3 regions of the Variovorax sp. TBS-050B genome follow, and region 2 is predicted to be linked to each of the others. Evidence: predicted binding sites of a transcription regulator. Region 2 holds the regulator's gene; each other region holds the start of a gene.
The links. The regulator FNR, encoded in region 2, switches genes on or off when oxygen is low (the NO sensors DNR and NnrR bind a similar motif). The targets are predictions, from matches to a motif close to TTGATNNNNATCAA.
Positions count from the first base shown of each region.

Region 1: M2165_RS21470 (ornithine carbamoyltransferase) is a predicted target of FNR. The motif match lies at 4,991-5,004, and genes of this name have one in related genera.
Region 3: M2165_RS21425 (hemerythrin domain-containing protein) is a predicted target of FNR. The motif match lies at 2,783-2,796, and genes of this name have one in related genera.

Region 1 is NZ_JARXYR010000002.1:4,001,046-4,008,601, reverse strand. It holds gene ccoO (cytochrome-c oxidase, cbb3-type subunit II) at 1-558, shown strand, start outside; gene M2165_RS21500 (cbb3-type cytochrome c oxidase subunit 3) at 574-711, shown strand; gene ccoP (cytochrome-c oxidase, cbb3-type subunit III) at 738-1,652, shown strand; gene ccoG (cytochrome c oxidase accessory protein CcoG) at 1,672-3,111, shown strand; gene M2165_RS21485 (FixH family protein) at 3,131-3,436, shown strand; gene M2165_RS21480 (hypothetical protein) at 3,433-3,684, shown strand; gene M2165_RS21475 (sulfite exporter TauE/SafE family protein) at 3,712-4,422, shown strand; gene M2165_RS21470 (ornithine carbamoyltransferase) at 4,434-4,940, opposite strand; gene M2165_RS21465 (Crp/Fnr family transcriptional regulator) at 5,154-5,951, shown strand; gene M2165_RS21460 (PAS domain S-box protein) at 5,959-7,556, opposite strand, start outside.
Region 2 is NZ_JARXYR010000001.1:522,053-529,608, forward strand. It holds gene M2165_RS02405 (NnrS family protein) at 1-37, shown strand, start outside; gene M2165_RS02410 (nitroreductase family protein) at 1-629, shown strand, start outside; gene M2165_RS02415 (hemerythrin domain-containing protein) at 626-1,186, shown strand; gene ubiM (5-demethoxyubiquinol-8 5-hydroxylase UbiM) at 1,257-2,492, shown strand; gene hemN (oxygen-independent coproporphyrinogen III oxidase) at 2,535-3,956, opposite strand; gene fnr (fumarate/nitrate reduction transcriptional regulator Fnr) at 4,081-4,794, shown strand; gene M2165_RS02435 (hypothetical protein) at 4,933-5,304, shown strand; gene M2165_RS02440 (xanthine dehydrogenase family protein molybdopterin-binding subunit) at 5,323-7,551, opposite strand; gene M2165_RS02445 (xanthine dehydrogenase family protein subunit M) at 7,556-7,556, opposite strand, start outside.
Region 3 is NZ_JARXYR010000002.1:3,989,957-3,997,512, reverse strand. It holds gene M2165_RS21450 (phosphoketolase family protein) at 1-188, opposite strand, end outside; gene M2165_RS21445 (BON domain-containing protein) at 206-433, opposite strand; gene M2165_RS21440 (fatty acid desaturase) at 650-1,840, shown strand; gene M2165_RS21435 (hypothetical protein) at 1,963-2,178, shown strand; gene M2165_RS21430 (universal stress protein) at 2,210-2,719, opposite strand; gene M2165_RS21425 (hemerythrin domain-containing protein) at 2,847-3,431, shown strand; gene M2165_RS21420 (DUF5666 domain-containing protein) at 3,447-4,847, opposite strand; gene M2165_RS21415 (DUF6502 family protein) at 4,844-5,692, opposite strand; gene M2165_RS21410 (GspH/FimT family pseudopilin) at 5,813-6,334, opposite strand; gene M2165_RS21405 (PilC/PilY family type IV pilus protein) at 6,344-7,556, opposite strand, start outside.

The sequences.
Region 1 (7,556 bases), on a different contig from region 2:
GTGCTCATTCTCGTGGTGGTCGCCATCGGCGGCCTGGTCGAGATCGTGCCGCTGTTCTTCCAGAAGTCGACCACCGAGCCGATCCAGGGCCTGAAGCCGCCCACCGCGCTGCAGCTCGCGGGCCGCGATGTCTATCTGCGCGAGGGTTGCTACAACTGCCACTCGCAGATGATCCGCCCGTTCCGCTCGGAGACGCTGCGCTACGGCCACTACTCGGTGGCGGGCGAATTCGTCTACGACCATCCCTTCCAGTGGGGCAGCAAGCGCACCGGACCCGACCTGCACCGCGTGGGCGGCAAGTACAGCGACGAGTGGCACCGCATCCACCTGAACAACCCGCGCGACCTGGTGCCGGAATCGAACATGCCGGCCTACGCCTGGCTCGAGAAGAACACCGTCGACGCCGAGGCGATCCCGCGCCACATGCGCGCGCTGCGCCAGGTCGGCGTGCCCTACACGGACGAGGAGATCGCCCGTGCCGCCGATGACGTCCGCGGCAAGACCGAGATGGACGCGACGGTGGCGTACCTGCAATCGCTGGGCCTCGGGCTCAAGTAAGGAGCAACGGACATGATCGACCTCACCACCCTGCGCATCGCCGCGACGCTCGCCTGCTTCGCGCTCTTCCTCGGCATCGTCGGCTGGGCCTGTGCCCGGCGCAACGCCGCGCGCTTCGAGGAAGCCGCCCGCCTGCCGCTCGAGCAGGACTAGACCGAAGAAGGAAAGAGGGACCCACGATGAGCGATTTCATCAGCGACTTCTGGTCGAACTACATTGCCGCGGTCACGGTGCTGAGCATCCTGGGCTGCATGCTGCTGCTGTGGCTCACGGCGCGCAAGCGCGTGCCGTCGGACGCGGACAACACCACCGGCCACGTCTGGGACGAGGACCTGCGCGAAGCCAACAACCCGCTGCCGATGTGGTGGGTGGGGCTGTTCGTGCTGACCATCGTCTTCTCGGTCGGCTACCTGGTGGTGTTCCCGGGCCTCGGGAGCTTCGACGGCCAGGCCGACTGGAGCGCGAAATCCGAGTACGAGGCCGAGCTGGCCAAGGCCGCGCGCGCGCTCGAGCCCGTGTATGCGGGCTACGCCGACATGGCGCCGGAAGACATCGCCCGCGAGCCCAGGGCCATGGCCATCGGCGAGCGGCTCTTCATGAACAACTGCTCGCAGTGCCACGGCTCCGATGCGCGCGGCAGCAAGGGCTTTCCGAACCTCACCGACAAGGACTGGCTGCACGGCGGCACCCCCGAGAAGATCGTCGAGTCGATCACCAAGGGCCGCGTCGGCGTGATGCCGCCGATGGCCGCCGCGGTGGGTTCGCAGGACGACGTGAAGAACCTCGCGAACTACGTGCTGAGCCTTTCGGGCGCGCCGCACGATTCGCTGCGCGCGGGCCTGGGCAAGTCCAAGTTCACCGCCTGCGCTGCATGCCACGGCATCGGCGGCGTGGGCAACCAGGCGGTGGGGGCGCCCAGCCTCGCCGACAAGGTCTGGCTGCACGGCTACGGCGAGGCGGCCATCGTGCAGATCGTCAACCAGGGCAAGCACAGCGAGATGCCGGCGCAGGAAGGGCGGCTCACCGAGGCGCAGATCAAGCTGCTCGCGTCCTACGTGTGGGGCCTGTCGAACGCGCCCGTGGCCGGGCCCTGAGCGAGGAAGAAAGCGCATCATGAGTTCGTCCGCGCCCCGCAAGACCATTCCCATCGTGCCCGTGCCGGCCGAAGGCGGGGGTGAAGCGGTGGGGCTCTACCAGGCCTCGAAGAAGATCCATCCGCGCTCGATCCAGGGGGTGTTCGCGCGCTGGCGCTGGGCGCTGGTGTTCCTGACCCAGCTCGTGTTCTACGGCATGCCGTGGATCGAGTGGGGCGAGCGGCAGCTGGTGCTGTTCGACCTGGCCGCGCGCCGCTTCTACATCTTCGGGCTGGTGCTCTATCCGCAGGACCTGATCTATCTCTCGGGCCTGCTGGTCATCAGCGCGATGTCGCTGTTCCTCTTCACCGCGGTGGCGGGGCGGCTGTGGTGCGGCTACGCCTGCCCGCAGACGGTCTACACCGAGATCTTCCTGTGGGTGGAGCAGAAGATCGAAGGCAACCGCTCGGCGCGCATCCGGCTCGATGCCGACGCCATGTCGCTCGAGAAGCTGGTGAAGAAGTGGTTCAAGCACCTGGTCTGGATCGGCATCGCGCTGTGGACCGGCTTCACCTTCGTGGGCTACTTCACGCCGATCCGCGAGCTGGGCATGGCCTTCCTGCAGACGCACATGGGCTCGTGGGAGGTGTTCTGGGTCTTCTTCTACGGTTTCGCGACCTACGGCAACGCGGGCTTCATGCGCGAGCAGGTGTGCAAGTACATGTGCCCCTATGCGCGCTTCCAGAGCGCGATGTTCGACCGCGACACGCTGATCGTCAGCTACGACCCGCAGCGCGGCGAGCCGCGCGCGCCGCGCCGCAAGGACGCCGATCCGAAGCGCCTGGCGCTCGGCGACTGCATCGACTGCGGCCTGTGCGTGCAGGTGTGCCCGACCGGCATCGACATCCGCCAGGGGCTGCAGTACGAATGCATCGGCTGCGGCCTGTGCGTGGACGCCTGCGACACGGTGATGCGCAAGATGGGCTATGCGCCGCGGTTGATCCGCTACGACACGCAGAACGGCATGGAGGCCGGCTGGTCGCGGCGGCAGCTGCTGCGCCGCGTGCTGCGCCCGCGCGTGCTTGCCTACGCGGCGATCCTCGCGCTGCTGGTGGCGGGGCTGCTCGCGAGCCTGGTGGTGCGCACGCCGCTCAAGGTCGACGTGGTGCGCGACCGCGCCTCGCTCGCGCGCATCGTCGAGGGCGGGCGGCTCGAGAACGTCTACCGGCTGCAGATCATGAACGCCACCGAGGCGGCGCACAGCTACCGCATCGCCGCGCACGGGCTCGACGGCCTGGCCGTCGCGTCGGACGACCGCGTGACGGTCGGCCCGGCCCAGTCGCGCTGGGTGGCGGTGCGCCTGCAGCTGCCCTACGGTGCGGCGCCCGCGGGTTCGCACCCGGTGCACTTCGACATCCGGGAAGAGGGAGACAGCGGCGTGCAGGTGTCGGAGAAGGCGGTCTTCCTGGTGCCGCGCTGAAGCAATAAGGAGAAATGCAATGAACGCAACGATCGATGGCGGCAACGCCCCCGCGGCAACGGCCCCGGCCGACGCATGGTGGCGGCATCCGCTGCTCTGGATGGTGATCGCCGGCCCGGCGCTGGTGGTGGTGGCGAGCTTCGTGACGCTCTGGTATGCGCTCGCGACGCCCGATCCGCTGGTGTCGGCCGACTACTACCGGCGCGGCATCGAGATCAACCGCACGCTGGCCGACAAGAAGCTGATGCCGGCGGTGGCGGGCCGCAACCATGCGACCACGCCGGTCGAGGCGGTGCCGCTGCCGCGCCCGGAGGCCGGGCGATGACCTCCGCGCGCCAGCTCATCGGCATCCTGTGGCCGGCGTTCCTGCTGGCCTGCGTGCTCGAGATCCTGGTCTTCTCGCTGGTCGACCCGGCCGACCTGCACTGGGGCGGCGATGCGCTGCGCCTGTCGCGCCAGGGCGTCTACAGCGTGGCCTTCTTCGTCTTCTGGGCGCTGGCCGCCGCATCGAGCGCCTTCACCGCGCTGCTCGCGATGCCGCTCGCGGGCGAGAGGCCGGAGCATCCGCAGTGAGCCGCGGCTCCGCGCCAAGTTGAAACCATGCAGACCGCACTTTCCGCCGCCGCGCTGCTGATGGGCCTCGCGGCCGGGCCGCACTGCGTGGCGATGTGCGGTGCCGCGTCGGCTGCCGTGATCCGCATCGTGCCGGTGCGGGCCCTGGCGGGAGCGCAGGCCGCGGGCGGCACGGCGCCCGGTGCGCTGGCCGCCTTCCATCTGAGCCGCATCGCGAGCTATGCCGTCGCGGGCGCGCTGGCGGCCGCGAGCGTGAACGGGCTCGCGCAGGCCGGCACGCAGGTGGCCGCGCTGCGGCCGCTGTGGATGCTGCTGCATGTGTTCGTGTTCTCCTGGGGCGCGATGCTGGCGCTGGCCGGACGCCAGCCGGTGTGGACGCAGCGCATCGGCCGCATGCTGGAGGCACGGCTGCGTCCGCTCGGTGCGGCCACGCCGCTCGGCGTGCTCGCCACCGGCGCGCTCTGGATCGCCATGCCCTGCGGGCTGCTGCACTCGGCGCTGCTGCTCGCGAGCCTCGGCAACGGCCCCTGGCAGGGCGGGTTCGCGATGGTGCTGTTCGCTGCCGGCAGCGGGCTGTCGCTGGTGCTCGGGCCCTGGCTCTGGCAGCGGCTGCGCTGGGGCGGCAGCGGTGCGGTGCAGGCCTGGGGCGCGCGGCTCGCCGGCCTGCTGCTGGCCGCGGTGGCGCTGCAGGCGCTCTGGGCCGACCTGGGCCCGCGCATCGACGCCTGGTGCCGCTGAGCGGCGGCGGCTCAGGCGATGCTGCCCAGCAGCAGCGCCTGCAGCACGAAGCGCCGGTTGTCCGACGGCGAGGTCCGGTCGTCGAGGCGGTCGGCGAGCCGGGCGATGGGATGCGACGCCTCCGCCGCGCCGTCGTACACCGGAATGCCGGCATGCCTGCCGATCTGGCGCACCGTCTCGGGCGGCAGGCCCAGGCACTCCACCGCATCGTAGAAGCGGCCGAGCATGCGCGCGGCGTGCGCGATCTCGTCGGGATGGCCGGGGTTGGAGAACGCCGGGCGGATGGTCGCCACCTGCGCGCCGAGCTCGGCCGCGGCGCGCTCGAACAGGGCGCGGCCCTCGCGCGTCGCCTCGCCGTCGCCGCAGAGCATGCCCAGGTTCTTTCCCTTGAGCCGGGGCAGGGGCGCCGCCCGCAGCGAAGCCGCCTGCAGCAGGCGGGCGGCATTCAGCAGGGCCGCTTCCTCCTGCGGAGAGAGCTGCTGGAAGGCCGAGGCATTGTGGATCTGGAAGGAAAGCATGGATCTCCCGATGAGACCCCGCAAGGCTAGACGCGCCGCGCCGTCCGGGCTTGATGCGGATCAAGCCGCGGCGCGCAAAGCCATGCCCTTACACGCCGGACACAGAGCGTTCACCGAGCGTTACCGAGCGATGCCGGCCGTTGTCACTGTGTTCTTGCGCAATTTTTAACATTTGCGCATCAAAAACGTGAGAAGCCCGCAGGAGTTTTCAAAATGCTCGACCCGATCCGCACCACCGCCACGCCCGCCGCAGCACCGTCGCTCCATGGCTTTGCCACCCGCCGCGAACTGCCGCCCGTGAGCGCTCCGGGCCACGAGCGCGCGAGCCAGAAGCTCGCCGAAACGCAGAAGCTGCTGCAGGAGCGCCTCGCGCCGCAGCGCCGCGTGGTGCATGCGGGCGAGGTGATCTACCAGGCGGGCGAGCGCTTCGGCAACCTCTACATCCTGAACTCGGGCTTCTTCAAGATCGTCAACCTCTCGGCCGACGGCCGCGAGCAGGTGGTGGGCCTCAAGTTCCGCGGCGACTGGCTGGGCTTCGACGGGCTGGCGCGCAACCACTACGGCTGCGATGCGGTGGCCATGGACACGAGCGAGGTCTGGGTGGTGTCGTACGCGTCGCTGCTCGCGGCCTGCCTGGCCGAGCCGGCGCTGCTGCAGGTGTTCCACACCGCCATGAGCCGCGAGATCGCGCACGACCGCGATTCGCTGATGTCGGTCTGCACGCTGCCGGCCGACGCGCGGGTGGCCGACTTCCTGCGCTACTGGGCCGAGTCGCTGGCCGAGCGCGGCATGCGCGCCGACCAGATCACGCTGCGCATGACGCGCGCGGAGATCGGCAACTACCTGGGCATGACGCTCGAGAGCGTGAGCCGCGCGCTGTCGCGGCTGGCGCGCGACAAAGTGATCGAGTTCGTGGAGAAGGGCCGCCGCGACGTGCAGATCCCCGACGTGGGCGCGCTCTCGGCCTTCGTGCAGCGCTGCCTCGCGCCGGCGCCCGCGATGCTGCAGTGAACCTGCCTCAGGCGCGCGCGGGAAGCACCCGCGCCAGCGCACGTGCGAGTTCGGCCCGCGTGTAGGGCTTGCGCAGCAGTTCCCAGCCCTGCAGGGCGTCGCGATCGGCTTCGAGCAGTTCCGACGAGAAGCCCGACATCAGCAGGATGGCGAGGTCCGGAAAGCGCCGCTCGGCCTCGGCCGCGAGCCGGGTGCCGCGCATGCCGGAACCGAGCGCGATGTCGCTCAGCAGCACGTCGAAGCCAACGCCGTCGGCTTCCATGGCGAGCAGCGCCTCCTCGGCGTTGGCGGCCGAAGTGACGCTGCAGCCCAGCGCGGCCAGGAAGGCCTGCACCACCTTGCGCACCTCGGCGTCGTCCTCGACCAGCATCACGCGCACGCCGGGGCGCAGGCTGTGGTCGCCGGGCGCTTCCTCGGCGGGCGGCGCCGCCGCGTCGTCGAGCTGCGGCAGGTAGAGCGTCACCGTGGTGCCGGCGCCCGGACGCGTGGCGATCGCCACCGCGCCCTTCGACTGCTTGGCGAAGCCATAGACGGTGCTCAGGCCCAGGCCGGTGCCGCGGCCGGTGTCCTTGGTGGTGAAGAAGGGCTCGAAGGCGCGCTCCTTCACTTCCTCGGTCATGCCGGTGCCGCTGTCGGCGATGGCGATCGCGACGAAGCGGCCGTGCGCGTCGCGGCCGCTCAGCTCGTTGCGCACCTCGGGCGGCAGCGCGGCGCAGGCCTCGGTGCGGAAATGCAGCGTGCCGCCTTCGGGCATCGCGTCGCGCGCATTGATGGCGATGTTCAGCAGCGCGGATTCGAGCTGCCCCGGGTCGGCCAGCACCGGCGGACAGTCGGGCGCGGCGTCGATGGTGATCGCGATGCGCTGGTCGAGCGTGCGGCGCAGCATGTCGGCCAGCGACTGGAGCAGCGCCTGCGTGTCGACCGCATTGGGCTGCAGCATCTGGCGGCGCGAGAACGCGAGCAGCTTGCCGGTGAGCTCGGCGCCGCGCCGGGAAGCGCGCGCGGCGGCGGCCACGAGCTGCTGCGCATAGGCGTCCTGCGCGAGGCCGGGCAGATCCTCGAGCACCTGCAGGTTGCCCTGGATGATGGTGAGCAGGTTGTTGAAGTCGTGCGCGATGCCGCCCGTGAGCTGGCCGACGCTCTCCAGCCGCTGGGCGTGGTTGAGCGCCTCTTCGGTCTGCACCCGCTGCAGGCTGGTGGCGAGCAGGTTCGAGAGCGACTCCAGGAAGCGCAGTTCCTCGTCGCCGAAGCGCTTGGCCTCGCGCGAGCGCACGGTCAGCACGCCGGTGAAGCGGCCGCGGTCGTAGAAGGGCACCGCCAGCGCGCTGACCAGCCCCGCATCGAGGTACGCCTGCGGCACGGCGAAGCGCCGCTCCTCGCGGTAGTCCGACACCACCACCGGCCGGCCCTCGGCGAACACGAAGCCCGGCGGCGTGTGCGGATGGCTGGGCAGCCGGGCGCCGATCTCTTCGCCCGGCATCAGGCCGACGCCGCTGGCGACGCGGAATTCGAGCCGGCTGCTTTCGAGCAGCAGCACCATCGCCAGGTCGACCTCGAGCGCCTCGGCGGCGATGGCCGGCACATGGTCGAGCACCACCTGCAGGT
Region 2 (7,556 bases):
GTATGGGCGCCCGCGCGCCGACCACCGACCCGGCTGATGCGCCGGTGACCGCACGGCAGCTCGACGCGCTGCTGCAGGCCCGCCGCACCGTGCTGCCCAAGCGGCTCGCCGCGCCCGGGCCCGAGGGGCCGGAACTCGATCTGCTCCTCGGGGCCGCGGCCGCCGCGCCGGACCACGGCGGGCTGGTGCCGTGGCGCTTCGTGGTCGTTCCGGCGCCTCAGCGCGCGCGGCTCGCGGACGTGTTCGCGCAGTCGCTGCGCGCGCGCGACGCCGCGGCCACGCCTGCGCAGTGCGAGCAGGCGCGCGAGAAGGCCTTCCGCGCGCCGCTGCTGATGCTGGCCGTGGCGCAGCTCGGTCCGGCCGGCCACGAGATCCCGTCCACCGAGCGGCTGATCTCCGCGGGATGCGCGGTCCAGAACATGCTGCTGATGGCCACGGCGCTGGGCTTCGGCTCGGCGCTCACCACCGGCAAGGCGCTGCGCTCCGAGGGGCTGCGCGCGCTGTTCTCGCTGGGCCCCGACGACGAGCCGCTCTGCTTCATCAGCATCGGCACCGCGACGGCCGCCAGGGCCGCGCCGGACCGCCCGGCACGCGAGCGCTACATGCGCGAGCTGGGTACGCCGCCATGAAGCCGGCCGCCCGCCTCGGACTGCTGGTCGCGCCGCCGGCGGCCGGCTTCGAGCAGCCCTTCGAAATGCTTGAGGCCTGCCACGAACGCGTGCAGCGCACGCTGCGGCTGCTCGCGCGGCTGCGTGCGCATGTCGCGCGCCACGGCGCGGACGCGCAGGCGCAGCAGGCCGCGCGCGACGTGATGCGCTATTTCGACCTGGCCGCGCCGCAGCACCACCAGGACGAGGAACTGCACGTGTTTCCGCCGCTGCTCGCGCACGGCGGCCCGGACGTGCGCGCGCTGGTCGCGCGCCTGCAGCAGGACCACCTGCGGATGGCCGCCCAGTGGCAGGCCGCGCGCGCGGTGCTCGCACGCATCGAGGCGGCGCAGATCCAGGCGCTGACGGCCGAGGAAGCGGCGCCGCTCGATGCCTTCGCGCACACCTACGACGGGCACATCGAAGCCGAGGAGGCGCTGGCCTATCCGGCGGCCGCGGCGCTGCTCGACGAGCGTGCGCGCGAGGCCATGGGCGCGGAGATGGCGCTGCGGCGCGGCGCGGACCGGCCTCCTTCTTGAGCCAGGTCAACACGCGTGCGGAGGGGCTGCCCACAATCGGGCGCCTTCACACTCCAAACCCCATCAGGCCATGCAGCAGCAGCAACCCCGTGACGTCCTCATCGTCGGCGCCGGCCCGGCCGGCCTGGCGCTCGCCATCGCACTGAGCGATGCCGGCCTCGCCGTCACCGTGGTCGACGCCCAGCCGCGCGAGGGGCTGGCCGCGCCGCCCGAAGACGGACGCGACATCGCACTGACCCATGCCAGCGTCGACACCCTGCGCGCGCTCGGCCTGTGGCAGCGGCTGCTGCCCGGCGAGATCGGGCGCATCCGCGAAGCCCGCGTGATCGACGGCGACCGCCAGGACGCCGCGCTGCGCTTCGTCGCGCCGGGGTGGGCGACCGAAGCGCTCGGCTGGATCGTGCCCAACCATGCGCTGCGCCGCGCGAGCTTCGCCGCCGCGGCCGAGCGCGCGGGCGTGCAGCTGCTGACCGGCACGCAGGTGCAGCGCGTCGAGGTCCGGTCCTCGCATGCGGAGCTGGAACTGGCACCGAAGACCGCGCCGGAGGCAGCGCAGCGGCTCCAGGGCCGGCTGCTGGTCGCCGCCGACAGCCGCTTCTCCTCGACGCGCCGGCAGCTCGGCATCGGCGTCGACATGGTCGATTTCGGCCGCACCATGATCGTCTGCCGCATGCGGCACGAACGGCCGCACGACGACATCGCCTACGAATGCTTCGGCTACGAGCGCACGCTCGCGGTGCTGCCCGCCGTGGGGGCCGAATCCTCGGTCGTCGTGACCACCGATGGCGCGTCCGCGGCGCGCCTGATGGCGCTGCCCGAGGCCGAGTTCGCGGCGCTGGTGCAGCGCCAGTTCCGCGACCGCTTCGGCGCCATGCACCTGAGCGGGCCGCGCCACCCCTATCCGCTGGTCGCCACCTGGGCGCGCCGCTTCGCCGCACCGCGCGCGGTGCTGGTGGGCGATGCGGCGGTGGGCATGCATCCCGTCACGGCCCATGGCTACAACCTCGGCCTTCGCAGCGTCGAACTGCTCTCGCAGGCCCTGGCCGAGGCGCTCGCGCAGCGCCGCGACATCGCGCAGCCCGCGGTGCTCGAAGGCTACGAGCGCGCGCACCGGCGCGGCTCGGCCGTGCTCTACCACGGCACCAACGCGGTGGCCAGGCTCTACGCGAGCAACGGCGCGCCGCAGCGCCTGGCCCGCCGCCTGCTCCTCGACGGCGCCCAGCGCCTGCCGCCGCTGAAGGCCGCGATCGTCGCGCAGCTGACCCGGGCCGCTGGCGGTCGGCGCGCGGCGGCCGGAGAGGCCTGAGCGGACTGAGCGGACTGAGCGGACTGACGGGGCCGCGGCCCGTCAGACGATGCGCGAGAAGCGCGTGCGGTTGCGGTCCGCCTGCAGATAGCGGTCGAACACCATCGCGATGGCGCGCACGAAGAACCACCCGAGCGGCGTGACCTCGATCTCGCGGCTGCGCAGCTCGACGAGGCCCTGCGCGGCCAGCGGCGCGAGTGCCGCGAGCTCGCCCGCGAAATGGCGCCTGAAGTCCACGAGGTGCGCCTGCCCGATCGCCTCGAAGTCCACGTGGCCCTGGCACATCAGCGCCATGATCACCGCGCGCCGGAGCACGTCGTCGCGCGTGAGCGCCAGCCCGCGAACGACCGGCAGCCGGTCCTGGTTCAGCAGGTCGTAGTACTCCTCCAGCGTCTTGGCGTTCTGGCTGTACGTCGCGCCGACGTTCCCGATCGCCGAGACGCCCAGCGCCACCAGGTCGCAATCGGGCTGCGTGCTGTAGCCCTGGAAGTTGCGGTGCAGCCGCCCCTGCCGCTTGGCGACGGCGAGCGGATCGTCGGGCAGCGCGAAATGGTCCATGCCGATGTACACGTAGCCCGCCGCGGTGAGCGCGGCGATCGAGCGCGACAGCATCTGCACCTTGGTGGCCGCGTCCGGCAGCGCGTCGGCCGCGATGCGGCGTTGGGCCTTGAAGCGCTCGGGAAGATGCGCATAGGCGTAGAGCGCGATGCGGTCGGGCCGCAGCTCGCAGACCTGGTGCAGGGTGCGGTCGAAGGAGGCGGTGTCCTGCCGCGGCAGGCCGTAGATGAGGTCGATGTTGATCGAGCCGTAGCCGAGCGAGCGTGCGCTCGCCACCAGGTCGAACACCTGCGCCGCCGGCTGGATGCGGTGCACGGCCTTCTGCACTTCGGGGTCGAAGTCCTGCACCCCGAAGCTCAGGCGGTTGAAGCCCATCGTGGCCAGGCGCTCGAGCCGCGCGCCGTCGACGGTGCGCGGATCGATCTCGATCGACTGTTCGCGCACCGGCGACAGCGTGAACGTGTCGTCGAGCATCGTCACCAGTTCGCGCAGGCCGGCATCGTTCAGGAAGGTCGGCGTGCCGCCGCCCAGGTGCAGCTGGCTGACGACGCCGCCGCGGCCGAGCTGCCGGGCCTGCAGGGCCGCCTCGCGCGCGAGGTAGTCCAGGTACTCCCTGCCCCGGCTCTTGTGCCGCGTGACGATCTTGTTGCAGGCGCAGTAGTAGCACAGCGACTCGCAGAACGGGATGTGCACGTACAGCGACAGCGGCCGGCCGTGCGCACCGAGCTCGCTGCGCTGCCGCAGGGCCTGGGCGTAGTCCTCCGCGGTGAAGGCGTCGACGAACCGGTCCGCGGTGGGATAGGAGGTGTAGCGCGGCCCCGTCACGTCGAAGCGCCGCAGCACCTCCGGCGAAGGCATCACGGGCTCGGGATCGGCAAGGGCTTCGAGGGCAAGGGAGGGATTCATCGCGGCTTCGCAAGGCTGCTGGCAATGGCCCACTATGCGGCGGCTCCGGCCGGCCGGCCTTGATGTGCATCAAGCCTCGCGGCTGCCCTGCGCCACAGAATCGCCCCAACCCCGAAGCCCATCCATGAAAGCCGAGAACGTCAAGGTCGCCTGTTCGAGTTGCTCGCTGCGCGAGCTCTGCATGCCGATCGGCCTCACGCCGGCGGAGCTGCAGCGCGTCGACGAGGTGGTCGCCTCGCGCCGCAAGCTGCGGCGCCGCGAAGTGCTGTTCCGCAACGGCGAAACCTTCGGCGCCCTGTACGCGATCCGCACCGGCTTCTTCAAGACCCGGGTCGCCACCGAGGACGGCCGCGACCAGGTCACCGGCTTCCAGATGGCCGGCGAGATCATCGGCCTCGACGGCATCGTCAACGACCAGCACACCTGCGACGCGGTCGCGCTCGAGGACGCCGAGGTCTGCGTCATGCCCTTCCACCGCATCGAGCAGCTCTCGCGCGAGGTTCCCGCGCTGCAGCGCCATATGCACCAGATCATGAGCCGCGAGATCGTGCGCGAACACGGTGTGATGCTGCTGCTCGGCAGCATGCGGGCGGAGGAGCGGCTCGCGGCCTTCCTGCTCAACCTCGTGCAGCGCCTGCATGCGCGCGGCTTCTCGCGCTCCGAGTTCGTGCTGCGCATGACGCGCGAGGAGATCGGCAGCTACCTCGGCCTCACGCTCGAGACGGTGAGCCGCACGCTGTCGAAGTTCATGGAGGACGGCATCGTGCAGGTGGAAAAGCGCCATCTGCGCATTGCCGACGCCGATGCGCTGCAGCGCATCGTCAATCCGGGCTCCTGACGCCGCCTGCGGTGCGCCCGCGCGGGCCCCCGCCGTGACATTTGGGAACCTTCTTCACCATCGGGATGTGCGCGGCGCCCGGCCGCGGGGCGTTGGAAGACGCACAAGGGCCTTTTTCCGCCCTTTCAGGAACCCAGAATGACTTCTTCGCGAACCGCTCTCAAGCTCGCCGCCGCAGCCCTGGTGGGCGCCGGCGCCCTGCTCGGCGCCGCCTCCGCCAGCGCCGGCACCAGCTGGTCCGTCGGCATCAGCGTCCCGGGCGTGGTGGTGAACGAGCCCGCACCGGTCTACTACGAGCCGGCGCCGGTCTATTCGCGCCCGGCCCCGGTGTACTACCCGCCTGCGCAGCCGGCCTACGTGGTCCCGGCACCCGCCTACGACGCCTCCCGCTGGGAGGAGCGCCGCTGGGAGGAACGCCGCGCCGAACGCTGGGAAGAGCGCCGCGCGCGCCGCGAATGGCGCCGCCGCCAGTGGGAGCGCGAGCACTACTACTACGGCGACCGCGACTGATCCCCCCGTGGGCCGCGCTCAGGCGGCCTGAAGCAGGTCCTCCACCAGCACCGGCAGCTTGCGCAGCCGCCTGCCGGTCGCGTGGAACACCGCGTTCACGATCGCGGGCGCCACGCCCACCATCGCCACCTCGCCGAGCCCCTTCGCGCCGAGCGCGTTGAAGCGCGTGTCGGGCTGGCCGACGAAGTCGACCTCGATGCGGCCGATGTCGGCCGCCACCGGCAGCACGTACTCGGCCAGGTCGGCATTGAGGAAGCCGCCATGGCGCGGATCGACCTCGCTGATCTCGCGCAGCGCCGCGCCGATGCCCCAGACCACGCCGCCCTCGACCTGGCTGCGCGCGGTGCGCGGGCTCACGACCGCGCCGCAGTCGGCCACGCTGACCACGCGCGGCACGCGGATGCGGCGCGTGGTGGGCTCGATGCGCACTTCGACGAAATGCGCGATGAAGCTGAAGGCCACGAAGTCCGGGTACACCGGCCCGGCGGCTGCCGGCAGGCCGCCCGTGAGCCGGCCGTAGACCTGCTCGGGCTGGCCGGGCGCGCGGCGCCGGCTCTCGGCCTCGGCGAAGGGCCGGCCCGATGCGCGCAGCAGCGCGAGCGGCGCGGCATCGGGTGCGGCGCGGTCGGCCTGGGCGCGCAGTTCGTCCACGAGCTGCTCGATCGCCTCCGCCACGGGCGGCAGCGCGGTCGCGGTGCCCCAGGAACCCGCCGTCAGATGCTGCGGCGCGGCGGCGGTGTCGCCGAGCACCACCTCGACCGCCGCGGTGCCGATGCCGAGCGCGCGCGCCGCCGCGACCGCGATCGCGGTGCGCAGGCCCTGTCCCATCTCGTGGCCGCCCACGCTCACGCGCGCGGTGCCGTCGGCGCGCAGCCGCACGCGCGCAACGGCCGGCGCCATCGCGGCCTTGTAGATGCCGAGCGCCACGCCCCAGCCCAGGAGGCTGCCGTCGGGCGCGCGCATCGAGCCCGGCGCCATCGTGCGGCGCTGCCAGCCGAACATCTCGCTGCCGCGCATCAGGCACTCGCGCACATGGCGCGAGGAAAAAGGCTTGCCGGTCAGCGGATCGGCCGCGGCATCGTTCGCGAGCCGGAAGGCCACGGGGTCGCGATCCAGCGCATAGGCCAGTTCGTCGATCGCGCTTTCGAAGGCGAAGGCGGCCGGATGCTCGAAGGGCGCGCGCATGTAGCCGGGCGTCTGCACGTCGGTGCGCACCAGCCGCTCGCGGCCGAGGAAGTGGGGCACGCCGTAGAGCCGCGACGTGATCTCGGTTCCCACCGAAGGGAACAGGTCGTGGCGCGAGGTCTGCTGGTCGATCTCGTGCACCGCCGCGATGAGCCGCCCCTCGCGGTCCGCGCCCAGGCGCACGCGGTGCCGGCCCGCGGGCCGGAAGCTCGTGTTGTGGAACAGCTGCGCCCGCGTCATCAAGAGCTTCACGGGCCGGCCGAGCCGGCGCGCCGCGAGCGCGACCAGCGCGGTGTGCGACTGCAGCGAGTTCTTCTGGCCGAAGCCGCCGCCGAGCGTGGGCGAGAGCACGCGCACCTGCGCCGGATCGAGACCGAGCTGCTTCGCGAGGCCGTGGCGCACGCCCTCGGCGTTCTGCGTCGGTTCGTGCACGGTCAGCATGCCGTCCTGCCACTGCGCGACGGTGGCGATGATCTCCATCGGGTTCTGGTGCTGCGGCGGCAGGTCGTAGCGCTGGTCCACGCGCACCTCGGAGCGCGCGAACGCGGCCTCGGCATCGCCCACGCGACGGTCGGCGAACATCGGCTGCGGCAGCACCTCGGACTGGGCGAGCGGCGCGCCGTCGGCGGCATCGAGCGTGGCGGCGAACGGCGCGGCTTCGTACGCGACCTCGACGCGCGCGGCGGCCTCGCGCGCGGCTTCGAGCGTGTCGGCCACGACCATCGCCACGCTCTGGCCGCGGTAGGCGATCTGGTCCGAACGCAGCGGATAGAAGCTCTGGAAGCCGAAGCCGCCCGCCATCAGGAAGCCGGCGCTCTCGAAAGCCCCGATGTTCTCGTGCGTGAGCACGGCGCGCACGCCGCGCACGCGCTCTGCGGCCGCGGTGTCGATGCGCACGATGCGGCCGCGCGCGATGCGCGAAGGCACGAGCGCGGCATGCAGCAGGCCGGGGCGCGTGTCGTCGGCCGCATAGCGCGTGAGGCCGCGCACCTTGTCGCGCGCATCCACGCGCTCGGCGCCGGGGCGCGCCCTGCGCGCCGCCGTGGGGGTCGAAGTGGCCATCGGTT
Region 3 (7,556 bases), on a different contig from region 2:
AGCCCCGGGGTGGTGCCCCAGTGGCCGAGCAGCCGCGGCTTGATGTGCGGGAGCTGGAGCTTCTCGCGCAGCAGCGGGTTGTCCATCAGGTAGATCTGCCCGACCGAGAGGTAGTTGGCCGCGCGCCACCAGGCGTCGAGGCGCTCGAATTCGGGGTCGACCCGGGTCGGGGAGGGCACGGCGGACATCGGCTTTCCTTCCTGCATCACGCCGCGGCCGTCAGGCGGTTCACCACCGGGCCGATGCCTTCGGCACGGCGCACGGCGCGCTCGACGGCGGCCTTGAGCGCCTCGCTCGCGAGCCGGCCGGACAGCGTGACGACGCCGTCCTTCACGCTCACGTCCACGTCGCAGCCGCAGACGGCCGGGTCCCAGTTGAGCTGGGCGAAGACCTCGTGCCTGAGCTGCACGTCGGGGGGCATGTCGGGGTTCATTTCAGACCTTCCTTCCGGGGGAAAAGGGGGTTCCGCCAGCGTCGCGCGCATGCAGGCGCCCGGGCCCGCACGGCCGTGTTGTTCCACATCTTCGGCGCGGGTGCTGTCGGTGGGTGCCCCATTCTTCGGCCGGCTGGCTGCAGCGGGCTTGCGCTGCATCAAGGCCGCGGGCGGCGCCGCTTCGCAGAATCCGGCGATCGCGTTCCAAAGGTGCCTATGCCGTCTTCGTTGTTCTTTTCCGGTGTTTTCGATCTTCCCTGGTGGGGGCTGGTGCTGGTGGCGCTCGCGCTGACGCACGTCACCATCGCCTCGGTCACCATCTTCCTGCACCGCCACCAGGCGCACCGGGCGCTCGACCTGCATCCGCTGGCGAGCCATTTCTTCCGCTTCTGGCTCTGGCTCACCACCGGCATGGTGACGAAGGAGTGGGCGGCGGTGCACCGCAAGCACCATGCGAAATGCGACACGCCCGAAGACCCGCACAGCCCGCAGGTGCTGGGCATCCAGCGGGTGCTGTGGCGCGGCGTGTTCCTGTACGTGCGCGAGGCGCGCAAGCCCGAGACCATCGTGCGTTACGGCCACGGCACGCCGGACGACTGGATCGAGCGCCACGTGTATTCGCGCCACAAGATCCTCGGCATCGTGGCGATGGGCGTGCTGGACATGCTGCTCTTCGGCGTGCTGCCGGGCGCGCTGATCCTGCTGGTGCAGATCGTGTGGATCCCGTTCTGGGCCGCGGGCGTGGTCAACGGCATCGGCCACTACTGGGGCTACCGCAACTGGCCGGCGCCCGACGCCAGCACGAACATCTCGCCGATCGGCATCCTGATCGGTGGCGAGGAACTGCACAACAACCACCATGCCTTCCCGTCGTCGGCCAGGCTGTCGTACAAGTGGTACGAGTTCGACGTGGGCTGGCTCTACATCCGCGTGCTGCAGGCGCTCGGCCTCGCGACGGTGAAGCACGTGGCGCCGACGCCGCGCTTCACGGCGGCGCCGCGGCCCGTGGTGGACCCCGACACCGTGCAGGCGGTGATCCGCTGCCACTACGACGTGCTCACGCGCTACGGCCGCTCGCTGAAGCAGGCCTACGCCGAGGAGCTGGGCCGGCTGCGCCGCGTGGCGCCCGAGGATGCGCGTGCGCTGCGCGGCGTGCGGCGCTGGCTGGTGCGCGACGAGCGTGCGCTCGACGCCTCGCGCCGCGAGCGGCTCGCACGCGCACTGCGCGGCTCGAAGGCGCTGGACACCATGTATGCGATGCGCGGCGAACTCACGGCACTGTGGTCGCGCTCCAGCGCCACGGGCGAACAGCTCGCGCGCCAGCTGCAGGACTGGTGCCAGCGCGCCGAGGCGAGCGGCATCGCACCGCTGGCGGCGTTCTCGCGGCGGCTGCGCTGCTATGCATGACCTTGCCGCGGCCGCGGCGGCAGGTGACAGCGCGCGCGGGCGGTGATCGAATGGCGCCTGCGCCGCAGATCCTTCTTTTCCTTCCCTCCTTCTTCCTTCCACCCCATCCGAAAGGAGAACACATGGCCAGCAATGCTCCCGTGGCACCGACGTGGTTCGACACCTACCTTCGTTCGCTGCTCGACTGGCAGGCCGCCTGCAGCGCGAGCGTGCTGCAGGCGCAGCAGTACCAGTGGGGCATGCTGGCCGCCTGCCAGCAGTCGGCCAAGGCCGTGCAGCAGGAACTGTGGGACGAATGGACCTGCCGCTTCGGCGGCGGCGTGCCGCTCGACGGCTGAACGCCCGCCCGCCCGCCGGCGGGCAGGCCGCCTACTGGCTGGCCACGGCGCCGCGCGGCATCGCGAAGCGCTCCGCATCCGCCCGCGCATGGTGCTCGGGCGCGCGCACGAGCAGCACCGGCACGGGCGCGGTGCGCAAGATCTTTTCCGCGCTGCTGCCCATGACGAAGCGGCCGAGGCCGCGGCGCCCGTGCGTGCCGAGCACGATCAGCTCGGCCGGCCATGCGGCCGCCTCGGCCGCGACGCGCTCGGGGACGGCGCCGCGGAAGTTCTCGCACAGCACCGCCTCGGCCGTCACGCCCTCGGCGGCGGCACGCGCCTTGGCCTCTTCGAGCAGGTGGGTGGCTTCGGCGCGCATTTCCTCGAGCCAGTCGCCGGCGCGGCCCGCGTAGGCGTCCATGGTCAGCGCGAAGGAGAGTTCGTCGATCACGTGCATCAGGCGCAGCCGGCCGCCGGTGACCTTCGCGAGGCGGATGGCTTCGGCCAGGCCATGGCCGGAAGTCGAACTTCCATCGATGGGCACAAGAATCTGCTGGTACATGGCGTCCTCGCTTTCCTGGAGTGGGTGGAGCGGACCAGTATGCGGACGGCGGGCGCGCCGGACTTGATCTGCCGCAAGCCCACGGGCGGCGGAATTTGAGACCCTTGGCGCCTGCACAGGAGCTCTCATGACACACGCCACCATCCGCATCATTCGCCAGGAGCACGCGGCACTCGCCGCGATGCTGCGTTCCGTCATCATGCTGCTCGACCAGTACCGCCGCAAGGGAAGCCCGCCCGACTTCGCGGCCTTGCGCGCCATGCTTTTCTACGTCGACGAGTTCCCCGAGAAGCGCCACCACCGCAAGGAGAGCGAGCTGCTGTTTCCGAAGCTGCGGGCCCGCACGCCGATCTCGCGCGAACTGATGGATCGGCTCGACAACGACCATGCCTGGGGCGAGCGCAGGATCCGCCACGTCGAGCATGCGCTGCTGGCCTACGAGATGCTGGGCAATGCGCGCCGGGCCGCGTTCGAACGCGCCATGGGCGAGTACGTCGATTTCTACCTCGACCACATGGCGATGGAAGAACGCGAGATCCTTCCGCTTGCCGAGAAGGTGCTGACGCGGGACGACTGGGAAGAGCTCGACGAGGCCTTCGGCCGCAACCGCGATCCGCTCACCGGGCATGCGCCGGAGCGCGAGTACGAAGCGCTCTTCACGCGCATCGTGAACATCGTGCCGGCGCCGATCGGGCTGGGCGCGGCCGCCTGAGCGCGGCGCCGCCGCTCAGCGCCGGCCGGTGGAGGGCTGTTCGAAGCTCACGCGGCGGGCGATCAGCACGCCTTGGACCACCGCGTCGCCCACGACGCTGACGCGGCGGCCGTTGCCCAGGTCGGCGACCGTGCCGTTCTCGAACACGGTGAAGGGACCGCCGGCGTTCACCGCCCGGCCCTGGACCATGAAATTGGATGCCGACTGGTAGCTGCCGATGGCGCCGATCAGCGTGAAGTCGACCGGCCCGCCCACGCCGGGAATGTTGCGGATGCGCAGCTTCTTCGCCACCAGCACGCCGCCGGTCATGATGCCGTCGACCTCGACCTTGACGCCGTTGCCGACGGAGCTCGGCAGCCCGCCGGTGACGAGCGCGCCCGAGGCGTCGACCGGCGTGCCCAGCAACCTGAAGCTGCCGAGCCCGGCGTAGTCGGTGACGACGCCCGCGAGCTGCACCGCCGCGGCATTCTGCTTCGGCACGGCATACCAGCCCTGCACCCGGCTGGCGTCGAAGATGCCGAGCACCGGGGCGGTGGCGCCGCGTACGCGCACGATCGCGCCGTCGGCCAGCGTGCTTTCGTCGATGCCGCCCGAGAAGGCGGCGCCGGCGTAGCGAACGGTGAGTCCGCCGAGCGTGAAGGTCTTGCCAATGCGGTCGAGGCTGCTCACCGCGCCGGTGGCCAGCGGCTCGGACAGGGCGGGGCGCAGTTCCACCCGGGTGGCGCGCAGCGTGCCCGGCGCCGACGGCAGGCCCCAGACCTGCACGGTGGTGCCGTCTACGGCCTGCGCGAGTCCGGCGGCATCGCCCCAGACGGTGGCGTTGTCGGTGCTGACCGCGGTGCCCATGACCATGAAGCTGCCGGACGCCAGGTTGATGGCCGAGATGGCGCCGCGCAGCTCGGCCGCGGAGGTCACGCTCTGCGCCGTGGCGGTGGTGAATTCGCTGTCGATGTCGCCGGCGATGCGCACGCTCATGCCGATCTGCAGTTCGGTGGTGTCCTCAATGCTGCGGTTCGCCGTGTCGGTGTTGTAGCGCACGCCGTTGAGGATCACGCTGCCGATGCCGCCGACCGAGCCGATGCCCGCGTCGGCGCTCACGCCGGTGCCGCCCGAACCCACGCCGGAGCCGTCGCCGGTGCCGTTGCCCGCGGTCGAGGTGCCGTCGCCGCTGCCGCCACCCCCGGTACCCGTGCCGGTGCCGGTGCCGCTAGAACCCCCGTCGCCTCCGCCCCCGCCATCGGCGGTGCCGGTGCTGCCGCCTGCGCCGGTGCTGTCGCCGCCCACGCTGGCGGCCGTGCCGCCACCCACGCCCAGGCCGCCCGCGGAGCCGCCGCCACCCCCGCCGCCGCACGAAAGCAGCAGCGCCATCGCTCCGGCGAGCAGGATGCCGCGCATCCAGGGTTGAGGGGCTTTCATCGTGTTCCTTCTTTGCGCCGTGGGGCCGCGGCCGCCGTCGGCACCGCAGGCGTCGACTCGTCTTCGTAATAAGTGTAAATGCCAACGCGGATCCGGCCCTTGCCGCCGCTGGGCGCCCGGTTGACGGCGCGGGTCATTTCGCCGGTCAGCTCGAGGTGCAGGGTGGACCAGCGCTCGCGCACGAGCTGGTGGATCTTTTCGCAATCCTCCAGGCTGAGGCCGCGCGCATACACCGCGCGTTCGAGCAACCTGGGCTGCTCGCCGAGGGTGTTGGAGACCGCGGCCAGCAGGTGGTCCCGGCCGTTGTCACCGAGGAAGGCGAGCATCGACCGCAGGTCGTCCGCCGGCACGAAGCCGTCGACCTTGAGCTCCGCGCAGCCGTCCTGCTCGGCCACCATGTTCAGGCGCACCAGCTCGTCGAGGATGGTCCGGTGGTGCACGTTGCCGCGGCTGCCCAGCCGGGCGACGGTCTCGAACGACGGGGCGTCCTCGCCCTCGGCCGTGATCGGCAGGCGCTGGAAGGCCTGGTTCTCGGACACCATCTGCAGCCAGAGCGTGAAGGTCTTGGCGGCGGCCGAGAGTTCGGTGTGGGGCAGGGCGTCCGCGGTGTCGCGGACCTTGGCGGTCACGGCCTTGCGGTTCAGGCCGGTGGTGACCGAGAGCTGGCTGATGTTGGGCTTGGCCACGCCCTGGCGGCGCCAGGAGCGGACGGCTTCCTCGAGCAGCACATCGCGCAGCAGCACCTCGAGGTGGGGATGCTTCACCCCCATCGCCAGGGCGAGCCTGACCATCGGCCGCAGGATGCGGGCGCAGGCGGCGAGGGCCCAGTCGAGCTGGTTTTCCATGGAGTGAAGCGTTTCTACTACTGATCTATCGCTGCGAAGGAGCGGCCTGGGCCGGCGTGCCGGGAGCCGGCGCAGTGCACTATTGTCCTCGCGGCCGAGGATCGCACAAAAAAGGTCTCATCAGGTGGTGCCACAAGTGCCGGTTGCCGTCTTGGCGATCGAGCTCCGCCCGGTGGCGCTGATCTTGACCACCCGCTCCTGCGAGCCCACGGGACTGGCGCGGCAGACCGTGAAGCTCGCCGCGGTGGCGCCGACGCCGGTGCCCTCGAAGCGCAGCGCACTCAGGCCTGCGCCGTCGCGGATGCGATAGCCGCTCGCGGCGGCGGATTGGCGCTGGATCACCTGGGTGCCGCTGATGACGATCCAGCCGGCCTCCCACTGGCCGTCGCCGGCGCAACTGGTGCCGTTGGCCGATGCGCACAGCGTCACGGCCGCATTGCGCTTGATGGCCTCGCTGCGGGCGAGCTGGCTGCCCGCGACCAGGTCGGTCGCGTAGGCGCCCAGCCGGTTCGACAGCCGCACGTTGTCGAAGGACGGCACGGCGATCATCGCGAGCACGACCATCACCGCGATGGTGACCATCAGCTCGACGAGCGTGAAACCGCGGTGGTCGCGCATGGCTGCCAGGGATCGCTGCTGCACCGGCGCGCCTTACTTCTGGATGAACCAGTAGACCCGGCCCTTGGGCTGGGTGAACGCGGACTTGACCGCCGCGCCCTTCGGGCTCAGGAACGAGTCGGGGTTGGCGCCGATCACCACGTCGCGATAGGTGTTGCCCACCTGCACGCGCCCGACCACGGGCGAGGGCGCGAGGCCGCCGCCCACCACGTTCTGGAAGCGGGTGCCGTTCTGGCCGGTGGCATTGAGGTAGGACACGTTGTAGACGTTGGCCGTGCCCAGGTCGGCGCGGCAGGACTGGCGCACCGCCGGATCGGTCGGGGTGTGGGTGTTGAAGGTGGTGTTGCCGTAGGCGGTGACCGAGGAGGTCACGACCTGCTCGCCGGGCGCGAGCACGAGGTACCAGCCCTTCTTGGCCGCCAGGTCGGCGGCCGACGGCGTGGCGGTACCGGTGATGCCGAGCAGCGATCCGTGGCAGAGCACGTTCGCGCCGTCGCAATGGCTGGCCTCCGAACTGAGCCAGGTGGCGTCGTTCGGCTTGTCGACCATCATGTAGAAGCGGTTCGAGACGCCCAGCGCGCCGCCATAGCTGCGCAGCGGCTTCTCGCGGTCGCCAGAACCGATCAGCAGGACGTACAGGCCGTTGTCCTCGACGACGTCGGGACCGAACATGAACTTGCGGTTGGGCGTGCAGGTCGCCGTTGCCGTGTCGCAGCCGAGCGCCGCGATGCGGGTCATGGTCCAGCTCTCGGGCGCCGCGCCGCCGATCGCGATGCGGTAGACGTTGCCGCCGAGGTCGGCTGCGTAGGCGATCTTGGCCAGCCCGGCGCTGTCGTTCACCACCGTCACTTCGCCCGTGACGCCGCGCGCGGTCGTGAAGGTGTTGAGGATGGTGCCGCTGTCGGCGTCCATCACGTAGATCCTGTTGCCCTTCGCGCCCGTTCCGCAGGCCTGGTTGGGATTCGTGGTGTCGACGTCCTCGCACTTGTCGTAGCCGCCGCCGAACATCAGGAGCGGCGTGGCGCCCGCACCGTAGCCGCTGGCCTTGACGATCTTCGGCGCCGACCAGGTCTGGCCGATACCCGACAGGCCGGTGTCGCAGCCGGTGTCGTTGTCCTGGTTGGGGCAGCCTTTGCGCCACTTCAGGCTCGGCGCGGCGGGGTTGGACACGTCGAAGGCATAGACCAGGCGGCCGCCGCGACGCATCGTGGCATAGAGCCAGGCGGTGTTGCCCTGGCGGTAGGCG